DNA from 3 places in the Rhizobium sp. 10N414 genome. Region 1 is predicted to be linked to each of the others. Evidence: predicted binding sites of a transcription regulator. Region 1 holds the regulator's gene; each other region holds the start of a gene.
What was found. The regulator LexA, encoded in region 1, represses DNA repair genes until DNA is damaged. The targets are predictions, from matches to a motif close to TGTTCNNNNTGTGTTCNG.
Positions count from the first base shown of each region.

Region 2: a site for LexA is predicted at 2,556-2,573, ahead of AC1DE4_RS09530 (ribonuclease T2 family protein). Genes of this name have one in related genera too.
Region 3: a site for LexA is predicted at 1,878-1,895, ahead of AC1DE4_RS26445 (PA0069 family radical SAM protein). Genes of this name have one in related genera too.

Region 1 covers NZ_JBFTIN010000025.1:48,819-54,513, forward strand. The annotation lists gene kdsA (3-deoxy-8-phosphooctulonate synthase) at 1-433, opposite strand, end outside; gene AC1DE4_RS20960 (VOC family protein) at 430-1,314, opposite strand; gene lexA (transcriptional repressor LexA) at 1,514-2,230, shown strand; partial or broken gene AC1DE4_RS20970 (ComEC/Rec2 family competence protein) at 2,211-4,643, opposite strand; gene gltA (citrate synthase) at 4,937-5,695, shown strand, end outside.
Region 2 covers NZ_JBFTIN010000007.1:97,330-103,024, reverse strand. The annotation lists gene ettA (energy-dependent translational throttle protein EttA) at 1-1,598, opposite strand, end outside; gene AC1DE4_RS09530 (ribonuclease T2 family protein) at 1,808-2,542, opposite strand; gene AC1DE4_RS09525 (lysophospholipase) at 2,701-3,630, shown strand; gene AC1DE4_RS09520 (DMT family transporter) at 3,647-4,603, shown strand; gene caiB (succinate--glutarate CoA-transferase) at 4,622-5,695, shown strand, end outside.
Region 3 covers NZ_JBFTIN010000041.1:41,764-47,458, reverse strand. The annotation lists gene AC1DE4_RS26450 (ribonuclease HII) at 1-543, opposite strand, end outside; gene AC1DE4_RS26445 (PA0069 family radical SAM protein) at 654-1,811, opposite strand; gene AC1DE4_RS26440 (glycosyltransferase family 2 protein) at 1,949-2,467, shown strand; gene AC1DE4_RS26435 (hypothetical protein) at 2,659-2,976, shown strand; gene moaB (molybdenum cofactor biosynthesis protein B) at 3,009-3,560, opposite strand; gene AC1DE4_RS26425 (4-(cytidine 5'-diphospho)-2-C-methyl-D-erythritol kinase) at 3,544-4,452, opposite strand; gene AC1DE4_RS26420 (tetratricopeptide repeat protein) at 4,459-5,695, opposite strand, start outside.

The DNA of each region.
Region 1 (5,695 bases):
TCTTGACGTTGATGACGCGGCCGGTCTTGGCGGCGGCAACGAGCAGGTCGGTCTGACGGCTGAGGAAAGCTGGGATCTGCAGGATGTCGACGATGGTGGCCACCTCGGCACACTGCTCTTCGGTATGAATGTCGGTCAGGACAGGAAAGCCGTATTCCTTCTTGAGATCGGTGAACACTTCAAGCGCCGTTTCGAGGCCGATACCGCGCTGCGCTGACAGCGACGTCCGGTTCGCCTTGTCAAAGGAGGACTTGTAGACGAGGCCGAGACCAAGCTTGTCGCAGAGTTCCTTCAGCACACCGGCGACCATGAAGGCATGCTCGCGGCTCTCCATCTGACAAGGCCCGGCAATCAGCGACAGCTTGCCGGAATTCGAAAAGGTGACGCGGCCGGCGCCTTCGCCGACCACGACTTCGGAATTTGTCTGGCTCATCGTTTCTCCTCGAAGGCGAAGAGAGCGCCCTGTCCGGGCGCGGCCTTCACCAGAATTCGATTGTTCTTGCGCGTATAGGTCATCCCGTTAGCAGCCAATTGCGCTTCTGTCACGGCGAGATCGCCGACTTTGAAAACGATGGCAACACCACGCAGACCGCGATCGTCGGAAGGCGCAGGGATGTCGAAGTAGGCGTCCAGTCCATCCGGGGAGAGAACACTCACTCTGGCATTCGGAGTTGTCACACTCACACCGAAGGCCTCATTGGTCGTTCCCAAGCTGTGGGCGGCGGCGCGCAGGAATGGTCCAAACGCCTTGGGGTCGGGTGCCCCAAGCACGATCTCTGCGATCCCAACCACCCCATTTGGATGCACTTGCAGGGCTTTCCGGTCGGCTGGCAGCGGGTTGACACGTTGGCATGTGAAGAAAAAGAAATCGGGAGCGCGCAGGTCAACTGCAAAGGCGAGCTTGAATGCGGCCGTCACCTCCGAGCCATCGGGCATCTTCATCGGCCGCTCGAACTGCAGCATCTCGCCGCCATTGATCTTTTCGGACAGAAATCGGGCATGGTCGCGATCGGCATCCGCCGTCGCAAAGACCACGGCAGACAGGCCATCGTCTCCACATCGGAATCGAAAGGCACGGTCCCGCGCGGTGAAGACATTGCCTTTCTGCGCCGAAGCTTCATGCAGTTCGGCATTAGCGACCCCGAGAGGCTCCAGATAAGTTTCGTCGGCGAAGAATATGCAGGCATTCTCGGTCCCAAACGGGTGCCGGGCGTCGGGCGCGACGGTGAATCCCAGCTTTCCGAGACGCTCGCGTGAGAGCCTGATATTTGGAACCGGCAGCACGATGTGGTCCAGCGGATGTGCTTCGCTCATGGCAACTTCTCCGGAATTTGCGAAGATGTGCGCCGGGCAACAGGACAATGCAACCCCCTTCTACGCTTTCGGTCAAATGAGACGCAAAAACTCACCAAGTTGCAGGCAAGTTTTACGAAAATTTAGGTACTTGCGGAACACATATGGAACATATAGTGTCTGTTCTGGCTTTGTTTCACGACTCTGGGGTTCAACTTCGATGCTGACGCGCAAGCAACAGGAGCTTCTTCTCTTCATTCACGAGCGAATGAAGGAGTCCGGTGTCCCCCCTTCTTTTGATGAAATGAAGGATGCCTTGGACCTCGCGTCGAAGTCAGGCATCCACCGCCTGATTACCGCGCTGGAGGAACGGGGCTTCATTCGCCGACTGCCGAATCGAGCCCGCGCTCTGGAAGTCATCAAACTGCCCGAGGCATATAACCCGAGCCTGCAGCCCCGCCGCGGTTTTTCGCCGAGCGTTATCGAAGGCAGCCTCGGCAAACCACAGCCAGTTGTGGCGCCGAAGCCAGCGCCGCAGGGTGACAACGGCGGTTCTGCCTCTGTACCGGTCATGGGACGGATTGCTGCCGGCGTACCGATTTCGGCAATTCAGAACAATACCCATGACATCACGATTCCGGCGGACATGCTTGGCCCAGGCGAGCACTATGCGCTTGAGGTCAAGGGCGACTCGATGATCGAGGCCGGCATCTTTGATGGCGACACGGTAATCATCCGCAACGGCAGCACCGCCAATGCCGGCGACATCGTTGTTGCGCTTGTCGATGATGAGGAAGCGACGCTCAAGCGCTTCCGCCGGAAAGGCGCCTCCATTGCACTTGAGGCGGCGAACCCGGCTTACGAGACGCGCATTTTCGGGCCTGACCGTGTCAAGGTCCAGGGCAAGCTTGTCGGCCTCATTCGCCGCTATCATTGAAGGCAAGCGGCTCGCCGTCAAAGGTGCCGCTTCGCCAATTATACGCCCGATGGCGGATCCAAGGGCGGTCGAGCCTCGTATAGTCCGTCGTGACGACCGGGCTACCTTGATCGTCGATCCTTACCTCAGCGGCACCAAAGCGACGCAAGGTTTCGCCGGTGAACAAAAGTGCGCCTGACCGGCACCCCGTCGTGCGGAGGCGAGCGGGTGTCACGACGATATCGGCCGTATCGCCGGCAGCGCCGAAGTAAGCGGGATTTTCGACGATCGTCACGACGTAGCCGCTATCGTGCGTGGCTGTGCACCAGGCGCCTTTCAGGCATACAAATCGGTTCTCAGTGCTCGTCGCAGCCTGACGTAACGCATCGCGGGCATTGCGCAATTCCACGGCAGATAACCTTTCCGATCTGCCTTGACTGTCCCGCCGCCTGATAGCGTTGACACCCTCCAACAATTGCGGTGGTTGATCTAGCTCCGCGGCGCCATTGGTCGAAAATGAAGTCAGGCGGATGCGGCCGGTTCGGTGCAAGGACTTGTCCTCTCACAATCGCGACGAGATTGCCGTCTTCAGCAATGACGATGTCGGGCGGCGGTTCGCTCGGCGCAGCCGCAACAAGCACTGTTGCCAGCGCCGCAATACCCGCGCCGAGGTAGCGGATCTTGGTGCGCAGAAGGGCAAGTAAGAGGAACCCTGCAACCGCCACAGGAAATTACCAACCCGGCAATCTGCCGATATCGATATTGCCGCCCCAGGCCGAGACCATCTGGGCAATGGCGATCACGATGTCGAGCCCGAAACCGGCAATTTTCCACGGAATGACGTCGAGGCCAAACGGTGTCAGCAGCATAGCGAACATGCCCATCGGCATCACCACGAAAGAGATCACCGGCATGGCCATGAGATTTGCCGGCAGACCATAAGCGCTGAGCCGGTGGAAGTGCTCGACGGCGAAAAGCGCGGTCGAGTAGCCGCCGATCATCGAGGTCAGCAGGATGCCACCAAAGAAGCGTATGATGAAAACGACGGGCTTTACTGCGGCGACCTGCAGCAAGGGATGTTCGCGCGGCGGCCTTCTTGACCAGATCGCGTAACCCGGGACGAGGGCAAGCGTCTCCGCAAACGACATCTGGAAGCTCGGGCCCCGGGCCTCGGATGGTGACAGGAGTAGGATCACCCACGCGGACAAGGCAATGTCGCGCAAGCTTATCGACGGGCGATCGAAGAACACCGCGGCGAGCATGATCGCCATCATGATGAATGCACGCTCCGCCGATACCGCGAAGCCCGAGATCATGTAGTAGGTCGTCAGCGCCACGAGCGCTCCGGCAGCGGCAATCTTCTTGGTCGGGTATGCCTGCACGATGGAAACAGGCTCAGCAACTGGCGCAGGCCGACGAAGAAGATGCCGGCAGACAGCGCCATGTTGAGGCCGGAGATTGCCACGATATGAAGCCAGCCCCGCCTGCCGCAGAGCCTCGGTCGATTCCTGCGAGATCGCACGTCGCTCATCGGTGACAAGAGAAGCGGCGAAGGCGCCGGTGTCGCCCTGCAGGATTTCGCGGATACGGTCCCCTATTCCGCTTCGAAGCACGTCCAACCAGTTCACAGCGCTGTCCCAAACGGACCCCTGATCGGTGGTTACAGGCGATGAAGCGCTTGGCGCGCCATAGAAGAAGCCATTCGCGCCGATGCCATCGAAATAGGCGCTGAAGGCAAAATCATTGAGCCGGGCAGTGCTGGCCCAGCCGGCGGCGTCAATCGCGCCCGGCCCGTCACCCACTCACCGATGGCGAAAGGTTCCGCCTGCCCTCGCGCGACCATGGAAACGCGCTCAGGTGGCCGCTTTATCTCGGGCGATTGCGTCGATGAGACGGAGACGATGTAACGCCACCGGCCACGGCCATCTCCTTCCCGGCGCTCGACACGGCCGATGATCGTCGTCGTCACCGCTGTCCAATATGATGGTCGCCTTGCTCCACGTCTCGAACTGGGCCGCGAACATCCCCGTTACGCAGAGCAACCCCGCCAATGCGAGATTTCGAATGAGCCTGCGCCCCGGGCCCGCCATCAGCGCGACAACGGCGAATGCCGCGAACCACGCCACCATCCGGAGCTCGGCCGGGGCACTTCCAAGCACGAACCAGAGGATCGCGCCCGCCCCAGCGAAGACGGGCGAAACCAGGAAGAACCCCCATGCTCTATCTCCGTTGCCACGGCGAGCCGAAGCCACAATGTACAACGATCCGACGCAGTCCTTATCCGTGTCGGCCACGGCACGAAGGATTGCGTCCGGAAAGTTAGCGGTGGTTCCGCAGGAACTCGTGGCACGAGGAAAGAAGGCTGTGCCGCGCGCCCAAACGCGTCCGCGCCGGGTGTGGCTTTCCTCACCTCCAATGGCCTCAACCCCGGCATGCATTGCGCCCAAAAACAGCCGCCCCTACAACCAGAATGAAAGCTCACGGGCTTCCAAGCAAGAATAATCGATTGAAAATCTGAAGGAAAATCGGAAGCCGGAAAAGCTAAGGATAATCATCAGCTTCTGCTATGCGCAGGGGTCATCGCAGAAGTGCCCAAAAGTTGATACTGCGATGCACAAAATGGCGTCACGGTAACTTGGCATTAGGCGCGCGATCATATAGCAATCATCGACGACGCTTAACCCTATGGCGCTTTTATGGCGCCAACCGCCAGTTTGGAGGATCATAATGACGGAACAAAGCGCAACACTGAAAATCGGTGACAAATCAGTCGATCTCGCCGTCAAGAGCGGCACGATCGGTCCTGACGTCATCGATATCGGCGCCCTGTACAAGAACACGGCCTCCTTCACGTACGATCCTGGTTTCACCTCGACCGCGTCCTGTGAATCGAAAATCACCTATATCGACGGTGACGCCGGCGTACTGCTGCATCGCGGCTATCCGATCGAGCAGCTCGCCGAGCACGGCGACTTCCTCGAAGTCTGCTATCTGCTTCTCTACGGAGAACTGCCGACCGCAGCCCAGAAGAAGGACTTCGACTATCGCGTGACGCATCACACGATGGTGCATGAGCAGATGAGCCGGTTCTTCACGGGCTTCCGCCGCGATGCACATCCGATGGCTGTCATGTGCGGTTGCGTCGGCGCGCTGTCGGCGTTCTACCACGACTCCACCGACATCACCGATCCGCATCAGCGCATGGTCGCAAGCCTGCGTATGATCGCCAAGATGCCAACGCTGGCCGCCATGGCCTACAAGTATCACATCGGCCAGCCCTTCGTTTACCCGAAGAACGATCTCGACTACGCGTCGAACTTCCTGCGCATGTGCTTTGCAGTTCCTTGCGAGGAATATGTGGTCAATCCGGTTCTGGCCCGCGCCATGGACCGCATCTTCATCCTGCACGCCGACCACGAGCAGAACGCGTCGACCTCGACCGTCCGCCTCGCCGGCTCGTCGGGTGCAAACCCGTTTGCCTGCATC
Region 2 (5,695 bases), on a different contig from region 1:
CCGAGACGGCGCATCTTGTCCTTTTCGTAGTCTTCGAAGTTGCCTTCGAACCACTCGACATGGCTGTCGCCTTCAAAGGCGAGGATATGCGTCGCCAGACGGTCGAGGAACATGCGATCGTGGCTGATGATGACGGCGCAACCGGCGAAGTTTTCGAGCGCATCCTCGAGTGCTGCCAACGTTTCCGTATCGAGGTCGTTGGTCGGTTCGTCGAGCAGGATGACGTTGCCGCCGGCCTTCAGCATCTTGGCGAGATGAACGCGGTTGCGCTGACCGCCGGAAAGCGTGCCAACCTTCTGCTGCTGGTCGCCGCCCTTGAAGTTGAAAGCGCCGCAATAGGCGCGCGAATTCACTTCATGCTTGCCGAGCTTGATGACGTCGTTGCCGCCGGAGATTTCCTCCCAGACCGTCTTGTTGCCGTCGAGTGCGTCGCGGCTCTGGTCGACATAGCCGAGATCAACGGTCTCGCCGATGCGGATCTCGCCGCTATCGGGCGTTTCCTGGCCCGTGATCATACGGAACAGCGTCGTCTTGCCGGCGCCGTTCGGACCGATGACGCCGACGATACCGCCGGGCGGCAGCTTGAAGGTGAGGTTCTCGATGAGCACGGTATCGCCGTAACCCTTGGTGAGGTTCTCGGCTTCGATGACCACCTGGCCGAGGCGTTCGCCGACCGGGATGACGATCTGCGCATCGCCCGGACGACGGGCGTCCGCTGCTGCGACCAGTTCGTCGTAGGCGCGGATACGCGCCTTGGATTTTGCCTGACGCGCCTTCGGGCTGGAGGCGATCCATTCCTGCTCGCGGCTGATCGCCTTCTGACGAGAGGCCTCTTCGCGGCCTTCTTGCTGCATCCGTTTGGCCTTCGCCTGCAGGTAGGCCGAGTAGTTGCCTTCGTAGGGGATACCACGCCCGCGGTCGAGCTCGAGGATCCAGCCCGTGACGTTATCGAGGAAGTAACGGTCGTGGGTAATCATCAGTACGGCGCCCGGATATTGGCGCAGGTGCTTTTCGAGCCAGGCGATCGTCTCGGCATCGAGGTGGTTGGTCGGTTCGTCGAGCAGTAGCAGGTCCGGCTTGGCGAGCAGCAGGCGGCAGAGCGCCACGCGGCGCTTTTCACCCCCCGAGAGCTTTTCGACCGAGGAGTCACCCGGCGGGCAGCGCAGCGCGTCCATGGCCATTTCAACCTGGCTTTCGAGGTCCCAGAGATTCTGGCTGTCAATGACGTCCTGGAGCTTGGCGCCCTCTTCCGCGGTCTCGTCGGAATAGTTCATCATCAGCTCGTTATAGCGATCGAGGATCGCCTTCTTCGGCGCAACGCCTTCCATGACGTTCTCAAGGACCGTCTTGGACGCATCGAGCTGCGGCTCCTGCGCGAGGTAGCCAAGGGTAGCGCCTTCGGCGAGCCACGCCTCGCCGGTATATTCCTTGTCGAGGCCTGCCATGATGCGCAGAACGGTCGACTTACCAGCACCGTTCGGGCCGAGGATACCGATCTTAGCATCCGGATAGAAAGAAAGGTGGATATTTTCCAACACCTTCTTGTTGCCGTACGCCTTGTTGAGGCCGGCCATATGGTAGATGAACTGACGTGCCATAGATAATTCGCTCCGCGCGGGAATTTGAGTTTTGCCGCTATTTAGGCGAATTGGGGCCAAGGAGCAACGCGCGGCGGCCAAAAACCAGAGGCTTTTGCAGCATTCATAGCCGAACTCGGCACGCTCCTCTACCGTAGCGTCGCATGATCAAGGCGCAGCTAGCCGCGGCGCGTGGACGGACGAAGGCTCGTTTTCGATGAGAGGCAGTCTCAGAACCCTGCAGCGTCCACGACGCCCTCATTGCAGCCGAACGACGACCGTCCTGCCCCTTGGATAAGGTCACGAAGGCTTGCTGGCTCGTTCGATGTCGCGTCCTCCGACAGCCCGATCGTAAGTTCGCTGATAACGCGGCCTCCGCTGGCCCGTCGGCAGCTCATCTTGACCCGATCTCCGGCACCCGGGCCGAAACTCTTGTCGAAAGCCGCCTTGATCGCGTCCGCCGTCAGTGACTTGCCGATATTGGTCGCGAACAGATCGCGGACTGCCGAGGCGTTCAGCTCGTTGATCAACCGAACCGACGCGCCGAAATAGTCGTCAGCGCTCATCTTCGTGCAGGTGCCGTGCTTGATCCACTCGTGCCGCTCCAGGCCGGATTGCGTACCGGGCATCGCCTTCTCGAGGGCCGCCTTGGTATCCGCCGAAAGCTCTACCTCAGGCAGCTTCCCCCATTCGCCGTCCTTGTCGGCGCTCCGCAGGGTACCAGAGACGTCGCAATAGTCCTTCCGCATCGGCCAGAGCCCGTGCAGCGAAAAATTGGTCGCGTCAAACCTCTCCCCGGTCTGGCTGCGGCATTCCGGCTTGCGCTGGTTGGTTTCACAGAACGCGGGTTGCCAGCTGGCCGCCAGAATGAAGCGCGTCCTTCCGCCGCCGTCCTGGGCTCCCGCAACGCCAGCGGCCGCAATTCCTATCAAGACTACAGCCATCCGCAGAAATGGATTGCTCATTCTCACCCCCACAAAGAACAATTCATGAACAGGAGATCACGCCGCGTTTGTTTTCACAACCCTCAATCCGTAGGGTACGAAAAATCCCTTGGCATAAATATCTGGGCGTGTTGCTTTTCACGGCCGATCTGGTCTTCTCCCGGCAACGGGAGGATATGATGTTCGCAGAAACGCAACGCCTTGAAACGGCGGACGCTTCACTCGCCTTTCATCATGAGCCGGCGCAATCCGAGGCACGCGGAATTCTCCTTGTGTCTCATGGGCTGGCCGAGCATTCCAGACGTTACTCCCGTTTTGCGGCAGCGATGGCAGCCCGCGGCTACCATGTGTTCGCCTTCGATCACCGTGGGCACGGCGAAACGACTGGCCCGGATGCGCCAATCGGGCGTTTTTCCCGCCGCAACGGCATGCGACAGGTTATCGACGATGTCGGCTCTGTCCGCGAGCTTGCCGTAAAGCAATATCCCGGCCTCCCCGTCATCCTCTTCGGGCACTCGATGGGCGGGCTCATCGCGCTCAACGCGGCGATCACCTATCCGGAGAAATATGACGCCATTGCCGTCTGGAATTCGAATTTCAACCCGGGTCTATCGGGACGGGCCGCCCAGGCGGTCCTCTTGGCAGAACGAGCCCTTAAGGGCTCCGATGTTCCAAGCGGCATCCTACCGAAGCTCACCTTCGGCACCTGGGGGAAGTCCATTGCCAACCGTCGAACCGAGTTCGACTGGCTAAGCCGCGATCCTGTTGAGGTCGACARATACATTGCTGACCCTCTGTGTGGCTTCGATGCTTCCGTGTCGCTCTGGCTCGATATTTTCGAGATGACGTTTCGCGCACCACAAGAGGCGCAACTGGACCGGCTGCCGAAGCACACGCCGATCCACCTTGTCGGCGGCGGACAGGATCCGGCAACAGATAACGGAAAAGCGGTGATCTGGCTGTCAAAGCATTTGAAAGCTCACGGCTTCTCCCGTATCAGGACACAGATATATCAGGACATGCGCCACGAAACGCTGAATGAAATTGGAGCGGACGCGGCCATCGCCGCATTCGCCGACTGGTGCGACGAAGCGATCGCAAGATCCTGAACTGAAGGGTTTCGCGATGAGCAATGGCATTTCGTCCCGTTCTGCCTCCGCTTCGGAGGTTTCGACCGGCATTCTCCTGATGTTCCTGTCGGTGCTGGTGTCCCCGATCATCGACATCTTTTCCAAGCTCGCGATCGCTACGATTCCTGCAGCGGAAATCACCGCCGCCCGCTTTGTGGTGCAGGCTCTCTGCATGTTACCGATCGTTGTCTGGCGAGGAAGCTGGAAGACCTTCTCCTGGCGAGCCAATATCTTTCACGCCATCCGAGGCGCCATCATTACCATTTCCATGGTCTCCTTTGTTACGACGCTGAAGTTCATGCCGGTTGCTGACGCCATCGCGATTTTCTTCGTCGAGCCGATCATATTGACGATCCTGAGCAGTATCTTCCTCAAGGAGACGATCGGCTGGCGCCGCTACATTGCCTGCGGCGTCGGCTTCTTCGGCGCGATGCTGATTATCCAGCCGAGCTTTCAAGAGGTCGGCTACGTCGCGCTTCTGCCCGTCGTCAGCGCTTTCTGCATCGCCATCTTCGCCTTGATGACCCGCGTGCTTTCGCACCGAGAAGATCCGTGGGCGATGCAGCTTCAGATGGGCATCTGGGGTCTGCTGTTCTGCGCGATCCTGCTTGCCTTTGGCAGCGGCACAGGTTCCGACATCTTCGACGCGGTGATGCCGGATGGCCGGGGCTACTTCTATCTGGTCGGCGTCGGTGTCACGGCGGCCATTGCCGGCATCTTCGGCGTCTATGCCTATCGTGCAGCACCTGCCTCCATTTTGGCACCACTGCAGTATTTCGAGATCGTGTCGGCGACCTTTTTCGCCTGGCTCGTATTCGATGACTTTCCGGATGCGCTCAAGTGGGTCGGTATCCTGATCATTATCGCATCGGGCTTGTACATCATCTGGCGCGAGCGCCGCTTTGCATCGAAGCCCGTATCCGATACACCTCAATCGGCCCTGGCGCCCTGATCTGATCGTGGGAGGAACATGACAGACAATCAGCTCCAAAAACCGCCGCTATCAGGCATACGCGTGATCGAGCTTGCGCGAGTGCTTGCCGGGCCATGGGCGGGCCAGATGCTGGCCGATCTCGGTGCCGACGTGATTAAGGTCGAAAACCCCGATGGAGGCGACGACACGCGGCATTGGGGGCCCCCCTTTGTCGAAGGTGCCGACGGCGAAAACCTCTCTGCGGCCTATTACCACGCTGCCAACCGCGGCAAGCGTTCGATCACCGCCGACCTGAAGCGCGAAGAGGATCAGGCCCTCGTCCGCCGCCTTATCGCCACGGCCGACGTCGTCATCGAGAACTTCAAGCTCGGCGGCCTTGTGAAATACGGTCTCGATTATGAGAGCCTGAAAAAGATCAATCCGAAGCTTGTCTATTGCTCGATCACCGGCTTCGGCCAGAACGGTCCCTATGCCAGCCTGGCAGGTTACGACTATATCGTTCAGGGCATGTCCGGCTTCATGTCGATCACCGGCGAGCCGGACGGACAGCCGATGAAAGCGGGCGTCGCGATCGCCGACGTCTTTACCGGTATTTATGCCGTCGCAGCCATCGAGGCCGCCCTCATCCACGCGCAGAAGACCGGCGAAGGTCAGCTGGTCGATATGGCGCTACTCGACGTACAATCCGCCGTGCTCGCCAACCAAAACATGAATTATCTCGTTTCTGGCCGAGCCCCGACCCGGCTTGGGAACGCGCATCCGAATATCTCGCCCTATGAAGTCGTCCCCGCCGCCGATGGCTATCTGATCCTCGCAGTGGGCAATGACGGCCAGTTCCGCCGCCTCTGCGCGATCCTCGGCCTCCAGGGCATTGCCGACGATGCACGCTATTCCACGAACAAGGCGCGAGTCGCGAACCGCGACGAGGTACGCAAGCTGGTTTCCACCGAAACGCTGAAATGGCAGAAAGCCGACCTGTTGAAAGCCTGTGAGGCGGATGCGGTTCCGGCCGGTGCGATCAATACAATCGAAGAAATGTTTGAGGATCCGCAAATCCAGGCGCGTGGGTTGCGGGTAGATCTCGCGGACGCAAAGGGTACCGTCATTCCC
Region 3 (5,695 bases), on a different contig from region 1:
GTAAGCCGGAAAGGTGCTGTCGGCGCGCGCCATCATCCGGTCGCGCGTCACCTTGGCGACGATCGATGCGGCGGCGATCGAGACGGAGCGCGCATCACCCTTCACGACTGCCTGGCCGGGGCAGGCGAGCCCAGGCGGAACGTCAAGCCCATCGGTCAGGACAAAGCTAGCTGGTATCGACAGGCCGCAGATGGCGCGGCGCATGGCATCCAGACTGGCCTTGCGGATATCGGTCTCGTCGATGCGCGTCGAACTTGAAGAGGCGATCGAGACGGTCGCGGTTGCGAGAATCTGAACGAAAAGCTCTTCGCGCCTCAGGGCCGAGAGCTGCTTCGAATCGTTCAGGCCTTCAGGAATGCGTTTCGGATCGAGAATGACGGCTGCCGCCACGACGGGACCGGCCAGCGGCCCCCGTCCGGCCTCATCGGCACCTGCAACCGGCCAGTGACCGGCCTTGCGCGCGTTCAGCTCCAGCCGGAAATCCGGCACGAGGGGGACATCTTCGAAAAGCATGGGAGAATCGGGTGACGTGCGACGGCTCATGAAGCTGACCCTCGCACGCCAACCCGATTTCCTGCAAGTCCCCGGATCAGGGCGGCGGGCCAGGGACTCGAGCGCGGAAGGGCAGGGCGACCATCCGCGAAGCTGAAATGTCAGAGCAGCGAGAGCTGGACGCCGCTGCCATCGGGCGGAACGAACAGGTCGTCCCGCAGCGGTATGCTGCGCCGGGTCATGCCTAGCCGTTTCGTCGCCATTTCGAAACGGCGCGCAATCTGCCAGGCATAGGGTCCGGCGCCCTTCATCCGCTTGCCGAACTCAGCATCGTAATCCTTTCCGCCGCGCATCGAGCGGACCAGCGACATGACGTGACGATAGCGGTCGGGATAGTTCTGCAGCAGCCAGTCGCGAAACAGTGGCGACACCTCGAGCGGGAGACGCAGGATGACATAACCCGCCTCGGTGGCACCCGCCGCGTGCGCCGCATCCAGAATTCGCTCAAGCTCATGGTCGTTGAGCGCCGGAATCATCGGGGCAGCCAGGACCGATGTCTGGATGCCTGCCTCGGAGAGCGCGCGGATGGCCTCCAGCCGGCGCGTCGGCGTCGAGGCGCGGGGCTCCATGGTCCGCGCCAGCTTTCGGTCGAGCGTCGTCACCGACAGTGAAACGCGGACAAGGTTTCTTTCCGCCATCGCCGAGAGAATGTCGAGGTCGCGCAGGATCATTACCGACTTGGTTACGATCGAAACCGGATGGTTCGCCTTTTCCAGCACCTCAAGGATCTGCCGCATGATGCGCCATTCCTTTTCGATCGGCTGGTAGGGATCGGTGTTGGTGCCGATCGCGATCACCCGCGGCTTGTAACCGGGCTTCGCCAATTCTCGCTCCAGGAGTTTCGCCGCATCCGGCTTGGCAAACAGCTTGGCTTCGAAGTCCAGACCGGCCGAAAGGCCCATATAGGCATGCGTCGGCCGCGCGAAGCAGTAAATGCAGCCATGCTCGCAGCCGCGATAGGGATTGATCGAGCGGTCGAAGGGAATGTCCGGCGACTCGTTGCGGGTGATGACCGTTCGCGGCTTCTCGATCTGCACGTCGGTCTTGAACGGCGGCAGATCCTCAAGGTTCTGCCAGGCATCGTCGAACGCTTCCCGACGCAGAGGCTCAAAACGCCCGCTCGGATTAAGCCCGGCCGCACGCCCACGGCGGCGGTCGACATCGATCCGCAGGCCGGCAGATACGATCATCGTATCGGCAATATCTGCCGTATGGGCAGGCGCGAATGCGGCCTGCCCTGCAAGGGACTGCTCATTCATCGGATTCTCCGCTGGCGGAAGCTTTGCTTCCATCCGTTCTGATGATTAAATTCCTATCGGCAAAAAGAGAACAATGCAAGAACAAAATGAGGAAAGTGTCGCTGGCAAATTTTTGTGCGGCGCTCTATGAATAGGCAATGTTGACAGTTGTACTGGAATGCCAGGATCAGGAACCGGAACTGGCGCAGACATTATCGGTGTTGGTTGCAGGCGCAGTGGAGGGGCTCGTCAGCGACGTCGTGGTGCTGGACCACGACTCGCGGGATGGAACGTCGAGGGTGGCCGACGCCGCCGGCTGCCGCTTCCATTCACAATGGGATATCAAGGACATAGTGCATTCGGCGCGAGGCGAGTGGCTCCTTTTCGTGGAACCGGGGGCGCGACCGCAGACCGGCTGGATCGACGAGATTGCTGAGTATATGACCCTGAACAAGCTACCGGCGCGGTTCACCGCGTCGCGCGGATACCGACGGCCGTTCCTGCAGCGTATCGGGCGTGCTTCGTCGCCGCTGGAGCTAGGGCTTCTCCTTCCGAAGGCGCAGGCGATCGCTGCCGCAAGAAGCGGAATGCGTCTCGCGGAATTCGCGAAGGGGCAAAAGCTGCGCAAGCTCAGCAGCGAGCTGATTCCATCCTGGGTCGCGCGCGCGGCGCGATAGTAGGTAGGGCGCTGCTCCGCGTGCTACCCATGCAGATAATTGGCGCCCGATACAATTTTGCGCTATAATTTCATCATGGCGCCGCCCGAGCGCCTCGCTTCGTGACGGTCGACCATGGAATGCCGGCAGACGGCAGAACAGGTCAGCGGAAGTCTCCTCTTCTGCCGGTTTCCGGCAAAAGGAGGTGCGTCATGAAACGCAATATGATCCGCGGCCTGATAGCGGCCGTCATATTGACGACATCGATGATCGCGCATCCGCATTCGGCAGCATCGCAGATGATGCGCAGTTGCGCAGGCCGATCCGAGGTCGTCAATTTCCTCGACAAGAATTTTGCCGAGAGACTGACGGCGGTCGGGCTGATCAACCAGAACGCCATGCTTGAGGTCTACGCCGCGCAGAGCGGCACGTGGACGCTGCTCGTCACGGATGTTCACGGCGTAAGCTGCATCCTGCTGTCGGGTGATAGCTGGGATACGATGCCTGCTCTGCCGGGCATAGGGGCATAGAGCGGCAGACGGTCGCCTGCCGAAGCAGTCCGTTACTTGCCGGCGCCGCGCTTCAGATGCTCATCGAGGCGCGGCATGATCTCCACGAAATTGCAGGGCATGTGGCGGTAGTCGAACTGGGATTTCAATATGCCGTCCCAGGCGTCCTTGCAGGCGCCAGGTGAGCCCGGCAGCGCGAAGATGAAGGTCGCGTTGGCAACGCCCGCCGTGGCGCGGGACTGGATCGTCGAGGTGCCGATCTTGTCGTAGGAGATACGGTGGAACACTTCCGAAAAGCCATCCATCCTCTTCTCGAAGAGCGGCTCCAGAGCTTCCGGGGTGACGTCGCGGCCGGTAAAGCCGGTTCCCCCCGTGGTGATGACGACGTCGATATCGTCGCGTTCGGTCCACGCCTTCACGCGGGAAGCGATCGCCTGCCGATCATCGGGGACGATCGCGCGGTCGACCAGCCGGTGCCCCGCCTCCTTGATCCTGGCGGCCAGCGTATCGCCGGAGCGGTCATCGGCAAGCGTGCGTGTATCCGAGACCGTCAGCACGGCAATGCCGACAGGAATGAAGGGACGCGTTTCATCCAAACCCGGCATCATGACCTCCCGCAGTCGTTTCCGTGGCTTCGAAATACCAGTCCGGCCGTTCGCTGTGAAGCGCGGCGGCGGCGTCTTCCGCCGCCGCAAGCGTAGGGAATATACCGTAGCAGGTCGCACCGGAACCAGACATGCGAACGAAAGATGCGCCCTGCTTCTTGAGCATCGTCGAGATCTCGGCAATTTCGGGGAGCAGGCCGCGAGCGACCGGCTCAAGGTCATTGCGCGTAGCGCGTATCGCCTCGACCCAGTTGAAACGCGGCGTCATGTCGAGCGGCGGATTGGCCTTGTTCGTCAGCCTTCGGAAAACCTCGGGCGTTGATACGCCTTTCAACGGGTTTGCCAGCACCATGGCAAAGGCCGGCATGTCGTCGACAGGCACGATTTGATCGCCAATGCCCCTGGCGATCAGCGGTCTGCTCGCCAGGCACATAGGCACGTCGGCGCCAAGTCGAATGGCGATTGCCTCGATGGTCGCGTTCAGAAGCGAGACATTCCAGAGCCGCATCAGACCGCGAAGCGTAGCCGCCGCGTCGGCCGAGCCGCCGCCGATACCGGAGGCAATCGGCAGGTTCTTTTGGAGATGGATGCGGACGGCGGGAGCGGAGCCGCCCTCGCGAGCGATCGCCTCGCGCATAAAGTCCCGAGCCTTCAGGACGAGGTTGTCGTCGCGGCTGTCGTCAAGCGCCTCGGCAAAACGCCCGGAGATCACGAATTCATCTTTATCCGCCAGCGCAAAGCCCAGCCGGTCACCATGTTTGGTGAAGGTCACGAGCGTGTCGAGCCGATGGTAGCCATCGGATCTCTGGCCCGTCACATGCAGGGCCAGATTGATTTTTGCCGGAGCGTCCTCGATGACAGTCACGTCATCGCCCATACTCGCCTCTGGCATCGCCGATCAGGACTTCTTATCGGTAGGCTTCGGTTGGATCGGCGCCGGGTCAGGCTGTTTCTTGTCCGCAGCCTTGGAGTTGTCTGTATCCTGCGGCAGGCCGTTGGCGATCTTGTCCTTGATCTTCGGGATCTCGGATGCCTCAGGGTCGGAGCCGAGCGCGCGGTTCCACTGGTAGACGGCTTCGAGCTTGCGTCCGACGCGCCAATAGGCATCGCCCAGATGGTCGTTGATCGTCGCGTCGCCGGCCTTGATCTGCGCAGCCTTCTCCAACTCCTCCACCGCCTCGGCGAAGCGGTTCAGCCGGAAATAGGCCCAGCCGAGAGAGTCGATGATGTAGCCATCGTCGGGACGCAGGTCGACCGCCTTCTTGATCATCGCCAGCCCCTCGTCGAGGTTCCGGTTCATGTCGATCCACGAGTAGCCAAGGTAGTTTAGAACCTGCGGCTGATCCGGGTTGAGCTCCAGCGCCTTGCGGAAATTCGGCTCGGCCTGGTCCCATTTCTTCAGGCGCTCATAGGCAATGCCACGCTGGAAGAAGACAGTCCACGCGCCCTTGCCCGGCAGTGGGCCGATAACTTCGACAGCCTTGTCGTAGTTTTCGGCCATCGCGGCGTAATCCTTCACGTCCGACAGCACGCTGCCATAGGCGAGGTAGCTGCGAACGTCGTTCGGATCGGAGGCAATCAGGTTCTGAAGGTGCTTGCGTGCCTCTTCCACCTTACCGCCCTGTGCAAGCGCAAGGCCGAGCTGAAGCTCGGAGATGCGGCGCATCGGCGAGTTTTCGGGTACCTGCTGATAGAGCGCGATGGCGCGGTCCATCTGCTCCTGTTTCTCGGCAATGCCACCGAGCATGACGAGCGTATCGGCGCTATCGGGATCCAGCGTCTTGGCGGTCTGCAGGTAGAGCGAAACAATATCCTCGGCGCCGTCGCGGTTCAGCGCGCCACCGATGGAGAAGAGCACGCCGGCAGCACCCTGCTTGGCCGTCTGGATCTGCTGCTCCTGCTTCTCGCCCTTTTCGATGCTCTGGCGCAGCGCTTTGAGCGGCGCGTAGTTGGGCAGCAGGTTGTCGCCGACGGAAATTGCGTCGAGCGCCTTCTGCTTGTTGCCCTGTGAGGCTTCGAGCCGGGCAAGAGCGATGACGGCGCGCATGAAGGTATCAGGAGCGGTCGCGCCGCCGTCCTTGTCGAGCACGGCGTCGTTGAGGTTCTGGCGAGCGGCCCTGATGTCGCCGTTCACG